Regions from separate parts of the Aeribacillus sp. FSL K6-2848 genome, predicted to be linked through region 1. Evidence: a T-box and tRNA genes for the amino acid it is inferred to sense, from the RefSeq annotation. Region 1 holds a T-box; the other holds one or more tRNA genes.
The links. A T-box is a leader RNA that pairs with one kind of tRNA and senses whether it is charged. The one in region 1 lies ahead of alaS (alanine--tRNA ligase), so its partner is inferred to be a tRNA-Ala.
Positions count from the first base shown of each region.

Region 2: it has a tRNA-Ala gene. The T-box ahead of alaS (alanine--tRNA ligase) is inferred to sense a tRNA for this amino acid. The anticodon was not compared.

Region 1 is NZ_JBBOQQ010000001.1:3,026,440-3,031,443, reverse strand. It holds gene recD2 (SF1B family DNA helicase RecD2) at 1-587, shown strand, start outside; gene NSS70_RS14660 (hypothetical protein) at 787-972, shown strand; gene NSS70_RS14655 (AI-2E family transporter) at 1,045-2,106, shown strand; T-box leader at 2,156-2,362, shown strand; gene alaS (alanine--tRNA ligase) at 2,435-5,004, shown strand, end outside.
Region 2 is NZ_JBBOQQ010000001.1:1,057,604-1,062,607, reverse strand. It holds gene NSS70_RS05395 (1,4-dihydroxy-2-naphthoate polyprenyltransferase) at 1-845, shown strand, start outside; gene NSS70_RS05390 (TraR/DksA C4-type zinc finger protein) at 1,220-1,972, shown strand; tRNA gene NSS70_RS05385 (tRNA-Asn) at 2,033-2,104, opposite strand; tRNA gene NSS70_RS05380 (tRNA-Ile) at 2,204-2,277, opposite strand; tRNA gene NSS70_RS05375 (tRNA-Gly) at 2,284-2,354, opposite strand; tRNA gene NSS70_RS05370 (tRNA-His) at 2,583-2,658, opposite strand; tRNA gene NSS70_RS05365 (tRNA-Phe) at 2,676-2,748, opposite strand; tRNA gene NSS70_RS05360 (tRNA-Asp) at 2,859-2,934, opposite strand; tRNA gene NSS70_RS05355 (tRNA-Met) at 2,937-3,013, opposite strand; tRNA gene NSS70_RS05350 (tRNA-Ser) at 3,024-3,113, opposite strand; tRNA gene NSS70_RS05345 (tRNA-Ile) at 3,126-3,202, opposite strand; tRNA gene NSS70_RS05340 (tRNA-Met) at 3,209-3,282, opposite strand; tRNA gene NSS70_RS05335 (tRNA-Ala) at 3,293-3,365, opposite strand; tRNA gene NSS70_RS05330 (tRNA-Pro) at 3,377-3,453, opposite strand; tRNA gene NSS70_RS05325 (tRNA-Arg) at 3,457-3,533, opposite strand; tRNA gene NSS70_RS05320 (tRNA-Leu) at 3,539-3,627, opposite strand; tRNA gene NSS70_RS05315 (tRNA-Gly) at 3,635-3,706, opposite strand; tRNA gene NSS70_RS05310 (tRNA-Leu) at 3,713-3,794, opposite strand; tRNA gene NSS70_RS05305 (tRNA-Lys) at 3,802-3,877, opposite strand; tRNA gene NSS70_RS05300 (tRNA-Thr) at 4,195-4,267, opposite strand; tRNA gene NSS70_RS05295 (tRNA-Val) at 4,427-4,502, opposite strand; rRNA gene NSS70_RS05290 (23S ribosomal RNA) at 4,599-5,004, opposite strand, start outside.

The DNA.
Region 1 (5,004 bases):
TTCAGGAAATGTTAAACCCCCCTTCAAAAGAAAAAAGAGAGATCAAGCATGGCAACGTTATTTACCGAATCGGGGACAAAGTGCTGCAGCTCGTCAATCAGCCTGATCAAAACGTGTTTAATGGCGATATTGGGGAGATTGTTTCTATTTTTTACGCAAAAGAAAATGTCGAAAAAGAAGATATGGTGGTCATTTCTTACGACGGTATCGAAGTAACCTATACGAAGCAAGATTTTAATCAGTTTACTCATGCTTACTGCTGCTCCATCCATAAAGCGCAGGGAAGCGAATTTCCGATTGTCATTTTTCCGGTAGTAAAAGGCTACTTTCGGATGTTGAGAAGAAATTTGATTTATACAGCTGTTACAAGGAGCAAGCAATTTTTAATTATGTGCGGAGAATGGGAAGCGTTAAAAATGGGAGTATACAACAATCAGGAGTCGATGAGGCAGACAACCTTAAAAGAGAGGCTGAAAACGTCTGAACTTGCCGAGCTGAAAGAGGAGCTTCCTTTTCCACTAGAAGATGCCAACATTGGGATGGAGAACATCACTCCATATGATTTTATGGAAGAGGGCGAAGGATAATAAATTTGTTCCTTTCCATAAGATCGATAACGATTGACAGATGATGCTACAAACAGGGGACAAATTGTTTAAGCATAAAAAAGCATGCTTTATAGAGACGTATAATTTTTTGGAAAATGGTAACAAATAGTAGTGTGCATAGCGAGAATATACCGGATTAATAAATAATTAAATAAATGAATAAAGAAGGTGTCCCTGTTTGTTAACATGTCCGAATTGTAAAAGCAAAGATATTGGAAAAATCGGAGTCAATCAGTATTATTGTTGGCATTGTTTTATTGAGCTTACCGTTACAAAAGGTATTATTCACACACATCAAGTAGAAGAAGACGGAACACTAAGTTCTTTAGATGACTTGTTTCCTGAAGAAGATCGTGCGATTTGAGGCGCCTAAAATGGGCGCCTTCATGCATATTTTCGTGAGCATTCCTCAAAATAAAAAGAGGAGGGATGCGGGATGAATGAGCGAGAGCGGAAATGGCTTTTCCGAATCATTTTTTTTCTCATTTTATCATTGTTTGTATATATGGTTCTTCAGCTAAAAGTCATTTGGTTTCCTATTTTCAAAATGTTAAAAGCTGTTTTAATTCCTTTTATGCTTTCCGTCTTCATTACCTACTTGCTTCATCCCGTAGTGGAAAAACTTTACCGTTCAGGTGTTCCAAGAACATGTTCGATTCTCATCATCTATTTTATTTTTTTCGGAGGAGTCGGTTTTAGCTCTTATAAAGGTGTCCCAATTTTTGTTGAACAAATGAAAGACCTTTCCGAAAATATCCCTATGTTTACAAAATATTACCAAAGCTGGACGGATAAAATTCATGACGGAACAACCAATTTACCTGGAGAAATTCATCATCGAATTGAATCTTTTATTGCTGGAATGGAAACATCCGTCGCTGCCTTTCTTGAACGGATGCTTTCAAGCATGAAGTCAATTATTGATTATGCTGTTATTATTGGTGTCATTCCCTTTCTCGTTTTTTATATGTTGAAAGATTATGAGAAAATGAAAAAGGCCATTTGGTACTTCACCCCGAAGAAATGGAGACGTGAAGGGAGACGTTTTTTAGAAAACGTCGATGAGTCGCTCGGAAGTTATTTGCGGGGGCAACTATTTGTTTGTTTTCTGATCGGGCTGGCGGCTTCGATTTTGTTTTGGCTGTTTAAAATTAAATATCCGTTAATTTTAGGGACGATTATCGGAATGACCAATATTATTCCTTATTTCGGTCCATTTATCGGGGCGGTTCCTGCTTTGATGGTCGCTGCAACGCTCTCCATTAACAAAATAATTGTAGTGCTTTTCATCATTTTTGGGCTGCAATTTATTGAAAGTAATATTCTTGGCCCTTTCATCGTTGGGAAAAGCCTGCATATGCATCCGATGGTGATTATTATGGCGCTCTTGGCGGGCGGAGAAATCGGCGGAGTGATCGGTTTAATTTTAGCTGTGCCTTTTATCACTGTTCTGAAAGAGATATTGCTGCATATCATCCGTCTGAGGAAAGCGCATTGACAAGCGATTTTTCCTTGTCTATAATTCGTGATAGACATGGAATAAGTGCATGAAAGCGATGACGAATCGAGTATGTTGCAGTCCATCTTAAAAGAGAGGGGCTTCCGAGGCTGAAAGAAGCTCTAGATGAAGGGCAACAGAACGCTAATTCTGAGTGCAGGCAAAACCTGACGAAAATGCCACGTTACGGCAAATGAAGGTGATGAGCAATTGGCTCATAATCAGGGTGGTACCGCGAGTAACTCTCGTCCCTGTGTAAATCAGAGCATTTACATAGGCGAGAGTTTTTATTTTGCGAGAAAAATGAAGACATTTTAGGAGGAATGCCATGAAAAAGCTCACTTCAGCACAAGTTCGTCAAATGTTTTTAGATTTTTTTAAGGAAAAAGGACATTCGGTTGAACCGAGCGCTTCTTTAATTCCGGTTGATGATCCGTCACTATTGTGGATCAACAGCGGTGTCGCAACATTGAAAAAATATTTTGACGGAAGGGTTGTTCCTGAAAATCCGAGAATTACTAACGCACAAAAATCAATCCGAACAAACGATATTGAAAATGTCGGAAAAACAGCACGCCATCATACATTTTTCGAAATGCTCGGAAATTTCTCAATCGGCGACTATTTTAAAGAAGAGGCGATTGAATGGGCATGGGAATTTTTAACAAGCGAAAAATGGATTGGCTTCGACCCAAATAGATTATCAGTTACTATTCATCCGGAAGATGAAGAGGCGTATGACATTTGGAAAAATAAAATCGGGTTGCCGGAAGAACGAATTATCCGTTTGGAAGGGAATTTCTGGGATATTGGTGAAGGGCCAAGCGGACCAAATACTGAAATATTTTATGATCGTGGAGAAGAATTTGGAAACGATCCAAATGATCCGGAACTTTATCCCGGTGGTGAAAACGAACGCTATTTGGAAGTTTGGAATCTTGTTTTTTCTCAATTTAATCATAATCCTGATGGAACTTACACTCCGCTTCCAAAAAAGAATATTGATACAGGCATGGGCTTAGAGCGAATGGTTTCTGTCATTCAAAATGCGCCGACCAACTTTGACACAGATCTCTTTTTACCGATCATTCAAGCTACCGAAAAGATTTCGGGGGAAGCTTATCGAACCGACAAAGAGAAAGATGTCGCTTTTAAAGTGATTGCCGACCATATCCGCACGGTTACATTTGCTGTTGCAGACGGTGCGCTACCTTCTAATGAAGGCAGAGGGTATGTACTTCGCCGTCTTATCCGCAGAGCGGTTCGGTATGCAAAAACGATCAACATAGACCGCCCGTTTATGTATGAATTAGTTCCGGTTGTAGCGGAAATTATGAACGATTACTATCCGGAAGTAAAAGAAAAAGCATCCTTTGTTCAAAAGGTAATTAAAAATGAGGAAGAGCGTTTCCATGAGACTCTCCATGAAGGGCTTGCCATTTTAGCGGATGTAATCAAAAAGCAGAAAGGACAGGGTAGCCGAATAATTCCAGGCGAAGATGTGTTTCGGCTTTACGACACATACGGTTTTCCAGTGGAATTGACGGAGGAATACGCACAAGATGAAGGCATGGAGCTGGATTATGAAGGCTTTGAACGAGAAATGGAGCATCAAAAAGAACGTGCAAGAAAAGCCAGACAGGATGTCGACTCGATGCAAGTGCAAAGCGGAATTCTTGTGGAATTAAAAGAGGAAAGCAAATTTGTCGGCTACAATACCCTGGAAGCAAATGCACGGGTGCTTGTGATCATAAAAGATGGGGAATTAGTCGATCAAGCCGAGAGCGGGGAAGAGGTCCAAATTATATTGGACGAGACGCCTTTTTATGCTGAAAGCGGAGGTCAAATTGCTGACAAAGGAATCATCAAAAATGATGATGTGGTCTTAAACGTAAAAGATGTGCAAAAAGCGCCGAACGGCCAACACTTGCACCGGGCTGTCATCGAAAAAGGCGTTTTGACAAAAGGAGCAGCAGTTTACGCTTCCGTTTGTGCAGAGTCTAGAAAATCCATCGTGAAAAATCATACAGCGACACATTTGCTGCACCAAGCGCTGAAGGACGTGCTGGGCGTACATGTCAACCAAGCTGGATCGCTTGTTGCTTCCGACCGTCTCCGTTTTGACTTTTCACATTTTGGACAAGTTTCAACAGAAGAGCTGGAAGAAATTGAACGAATTGTAAATGAGAAAATTTGGGAAAGCATTCCAGTCTCTATCGAGCACATGCCTCTTGACGAAGCGAAAGCGATGGGCGCGATGGCTTTATTTGGAGAAAAATACGGAAAAATTGTTCGCGTTGTTCAAGTAGGCGATTATTCGCTTGAGCTTTGCGGCGGATGCCATGTAACAAATACAGCGGAAATCGGACTGTTTAAGATTGTTTCCGAAACTGGAATTGGTGCAGGAACCCGCCGAATTGAAGCGGTGACAGGAAAAGAAGCGTACCGGTTTATGAATGAACAATATTTATTGTTAAAGGAAATTGGGGCAAAACTGAAAGCGAATGTAAAAAATCTGCCGGAGAGAATTGACAGTCTGCAGCAAGAAATAAAAGAACTACAGCGGGAAAACGAATCTCTTACGATGAAGCTTAGCAATCTGGAAGCGGGGAACATCGCTGAAAAAGCGGTAACGATCAACGGTGTAACAGTTCTTGCGGAAAAAGTTCAAGTGAAAGATATGAACAGATTGCGCGGCATGGTCGATGAACTGAAGCAAAAGCTCGGCTCGGCTATTGTTGTGCTAGCAACGGTATCAGACGGAAAAGTAAATTTAGCAGCCGGCATCACAAAAGACTTAGTTGACAAAGGGTTCCATGCTGGAAAATTAATTAAGGAAATTGCAAGCCGCTGTGGAGGCGGCGGCGGCGGAAGACCTGACATGGCTCAAGCGGGAGG
Region 2 (5,004 bases), 2.0 Mb from region 1:
CAGCATTTGTCCCCGTGATTGTCGGAACTCTTTTGGCACTGCAAGTAGGACCCATTCATATTGGACTTTTTCTTACGATGCTTACTGCCTCGTTGTTAATTCAAACAGCCACAAACTTATTTAATGAATATTTCGATTATAAACGAGGTCTTGATACAGAAGAATCTGTCGGAATTGGAGGAGCAATTGTCCGAAATGGCTTCAAGCCCCAAACCGTTTTAAATTTAGCAATCACATGTATTGTTGTCTCTATCCTATTGGGAATTTACATCTGTCTCCAGTCAAGCTGGTGGTTGGCATTAGTCGGTTCAATTTGTATGGCAGTAGGATACTTATATACTGGAGGTCCATATCCAATCGCTTACACGCCGTTTGGCGAGCTAGCTTCAGGTTTATTTATGGGAGTCGTTATTATCCTTATTTCCTTTTTTATTCAGACAGGTTATCTAACTTCAACAGCTTTCATTCATTCGATCCCGATTGCGATCACGATCGGCGCCATCATGCTTGCGAATAACATAAGAGACTTAGACGGCGATAAGGAAAACGGAAGAAAAACATTAGCAATTTTGCTTGGCCGCCAGAATGCAATTCGATTTTTAGCAATTATGTTTATTGTTTCTTACTGTCTCATTTTTATTATGATCATTTTTGATTATTCCACATGGTGGTCTATTCTAGCTTTTCTTAGCATTCCAAAAGCTATTCAGGCGGTGAAGCGATTTGTCGGCAAAACAAAGCCTATTGAAATGATGCCGGCCATGAAAGCAACATCGCAAACAAACACTTTATTAGGCTTTTTGCTTGCTGCAGGTTTGCTCATAAGCACCATCATATCTCAGTAACACGATAGTATGTTTACTATCGTGTTTTTTTATTAAGCTTTACTGTGAAATTTGTTCTGTATCATCCACTCGCAATTTCAATATGCTGAGCAAATATTTTGTCCTGAAAAAACATCTCGATAGGTCACAGCCTCTTTATCGGATAGCCAGCCTGTTTCTCAGCCGAATGATGTTGTGGTAGCCTTTCAAGTGCCATCAGCTTCAAAGCATAGCGTTAAAAAAGGCGTGGAAGCAGCAATCCTTTCCTGACATGTTTTAAAATGATGATGAAATTTATGGCTGCAAAGGTGAATTTTTTTCATGATTTTAAAGTTATAATTTATTCCTTTTCGTCCAAAATAGCTTTAGATTCTAAAAAAGAAGGTGTCTTTCATATGGACATGGACGAAAAAAAATTAAAGGAATTTCAAAAGCAATTAATATTCATGAAAAATGAGATTGAAAAACGTTGGGATAATAACGATCATTTTCAATTGGAAAAAGGGCTGGACCATGAATCAACTGGAGAGCTTTCCAGCTACGACAATCACCCCGGAGACGATGCGACCGAACTGTATGAAAGAGAAAAAGATTTAGCATTAAATAAACATTTAGAAAAAGAATATGAAGAGATCGTTGAAGCATTAGAAAGAATTCATGAGGGTACTTACGGTACTTGTTCCGTCTGCGGAAAAAAAATTGATGAAGACCGTCTCAAAGCCATACCGACAGCCAAAACATGCAAAGAACATACTCTAGTTCAAACGATTTCTCATGAAAGACCTGTAGAGGAAGAAATACTTGATGCGACTTTTCACGGATCCTCTCAAATCGACCATGAAAATACCGCTGTTACTGAACCGTATGATTATTTTCAAGATGTTATCGAATACGGAACGTCAGAAACACCGCAAGATGTAAGAACTCCACCGTTATCGTACGGAGATATGTATAATTCCGATGATGAAATTGGATATATTGAAGATATTGAAAACTTCATTTATACAGATATTGAGGGAAAAAACGTAAACGTCTATCCGTCACATGAACATAAACGATATGAAAAAATGCTTGATGAAGAGGATTTAACAGTTTTATGGGGAGATCTTCCATTAACAGAAAAAGAACCATATACGAAAAATGATTAAAATTACAAGAAGACAAAAAAAGCGTTGCAAACTGCAACGCTTTTTTTGATTTCGAAATGACTCCGCAGGCAGGATTCGAACCTGCGACCGTTCGGTTAACAGCCGAATGCTCTACCACTGAGCTACTGCGGAATATAAAAAAAATTTAAGGCATTTTGCCAAATAGAACAGCTATTGACTGACAATTGCAGCAATGTCAATTGCCCAACTAAGCTGCTTAAAAAATAGCAATGGGCCTGAGTGGACTTGAACCACCGACCTCACGCTTATCAGGCGTGCGCTCTAACCAGCTGAGCTACAAGCCCATATTAAGCGGGTGATGGGAATCGAACCCACGACATCAGCTTGGAAGGCTGAGGTTTTACCACTAAACTACACCCGCGCGAAAATATTTATTTTTCTATTTAAATGATAAACACGCATTTTCCATGCCTCTTCCTCTTCCAGCATTGTTCGAGGATGTAAATGCGTCGAGGTAACTCGCAGATAATTCATTGAAGTGTCGCTCGTGGCTGAGGTTTTACCACTAAACTACACCCGCATAATAAGCTGATAATAGAAATAAATACTTATTTTCAATGCCATATTATCTATCTCTACTATAGGCAAATGGGGCGACTGATGGGAATCGAACCCACGAATGCCAGAGCCACAATCTGGTGCGTTAACCACTTCGCCACAGTCGCCGCAATTAATAAAACAATGGCTCGGGACGGAATCGAACCGCCGACACAAGGATTTTCAGTCCTTTGCTCTACCGACTGAGCTACCGAGCCGTAAAACTCCGATAAAAAGTTATGTACAATCCATCATTAAAGAAAGAATTCATTGACACAACCTGCTGTACTTGAAAAATTCCTCCTACAGCTGTTGAATCAATAATTAATGGCGGTCCCGACGGGAATCGAACCCGCGATCTCCTGCGTGACAGGCAGGCATGTTAACCGCTACACTACGGGACCATTGGTTGCGGGGGCAGGATTTGAACCTGCGACCTTCGGGTTATGAGCCCGACGAGCTACCGGACTGCTCCACCCCGCGATAATAATGACGGAGGAGGAGGGATTCGAACCCCCGCGCGGTTTGACCCGCCTCTCGGTTTTCAAGACCGACCCCTTCAGCCAGACTTGGGTACTCCTCCATATAATAAAGATGGTGGACCTTGCAGGATTCGAACCTGCGACCGGACGGTTATGAGCCGTCTGCTCTGACCAGCTGAGCTAAAGGTCCGAAAAATGGCGGTGGAGGGGATCGAACCCCCGACCTCACGGGTATGAACCGTACGCTCTAGCCAGCTGAGCTACACCGCCAAATTAAATATGGAGCCTAGCGGGATCGAACCGCTGACCTCCTGCGTGCAAAGCAGGCGCTCTCCCAGCTGAGCTAAGGCCCCTTTAAATTCCCTGGTCGGGAAGACAGGATTCGAACCTGCGACCCCATGGTCCCAAACCATGTGCTCTACCAAGCTGAGCTACTTCCCGATATGGCGCGCCCGAGAGGAGTCGAACCCCTAACCTTTTGATCCGTAGTCAAACGCTCTATCCAATTGAGCTACGGGCGCCAATATGGTGCCGAGGACCGGACTTGAACCGGTACGGTAGTCACCTACCGCAGGATTTTAAGTCCTGTGCGTCTGCCAATTCCGCCACCCCGGCAGAGAAAAGCGGAAGACGGGATTCGAACCCGCGACCCCCACCTTGGCAAGGTGGTGTTCTACCACTGAACTACTTCCGCGTATTATGCGGGTGGAGGGACTTGAACCCCCACGCCGTAAGGCGCTAGATCCTAAGTCTAGTGCGTCTGCCAATTCCGCCACACCCGCGTCAAAATGGTGAGCCATGGAGGATTCGAACCTCCGACCCTCTGATTAAAAGTCAGATGCTCTACCGACTGAGCTAATGGCTCATAAAAAAATTTTTTCTCCTAATCCATTTTTCATTTGTCAGATGTCCCTTCCTCTGCCAGTCTTTTCGAGGATGTTGGATGCGTCGGGACAACTCGTCGCTTATTCGATGAAGCCTTGCTCGTTGCTCTACCGACTGAGCTAATGGCTCATATAAAGTAATTTTTTCTTAAAAATCGGTCATATGCCCCTTCCTCTTCCAGTTTTCTCAAAAACGCTGGATACGTCGGGACAACTCTCTGATTGTTCGTCGAAGCATTGCTCGTTGCTCTGATGACTAATCTAAAAGTTCCTGCTCAATATGCAACACCTTTAATGATGCCGGCGAGAGGAATCGAACCCCCAACCTACTGATTACGATTCAGTTGCTCTGCCAATTGAGCTACACCGGCATGATGAATACAACAATCAATAATCAGTCTTGCTTCATTTGATCGTCGTTCCAATCTTAGAAATCTTGTCCAAGGAAAAGTTCAATTGGTACGATGAAGCAGCATGAAAGACGATATCTCGACCGTGCTTTGCCAATTGAGCTGAATCGATATACTGTATGGTGGAGGATGACGGGATCGAACCGCCGACCCCTTGCTTGTAAGGCAAGTGCTCTCCCAGCTGAGCTAATCCTCCAATTCAAAAATCACCAGAGGACATATGCAAAGTAAATAAAAGTCCATAATTCTTTCAAAACTAGATAACGGTTCCTTCACGAATAGATGCTCTTTCTTGGTTAAGTCCTCGATCGATTAGTATCCGTCAGCTCCACGTGTCACCACGCTTCCACCTCGGACCTATCTACCTCGTCATCTTCAAGGGATCTTACTCGCGTTTAGCGATGGGAAATCTCATCTTGAGGGGGGCTTCACGCTTAGATGCTTTCAGCGCTTATCCCTTCCGCACATAGCTACCCAGCGGTGCCCCTGGCGGGACAACTGGTACACCAGCGGTGCGTCCATCCCGGTCCTCTCGTACTAAGGACAGCTCCTCTCAAATTTCCTGCGCCCGCGACGGATAGGGACCGAACTGTCTCACGACGTTCTGAACCCAGCTCGCGTACCGCTTTAATGGGCGAACAGCCCAACCCTTGGGACCGACTACAGCCCCAGGATGCGATGAGCCGACATCGAGGTGC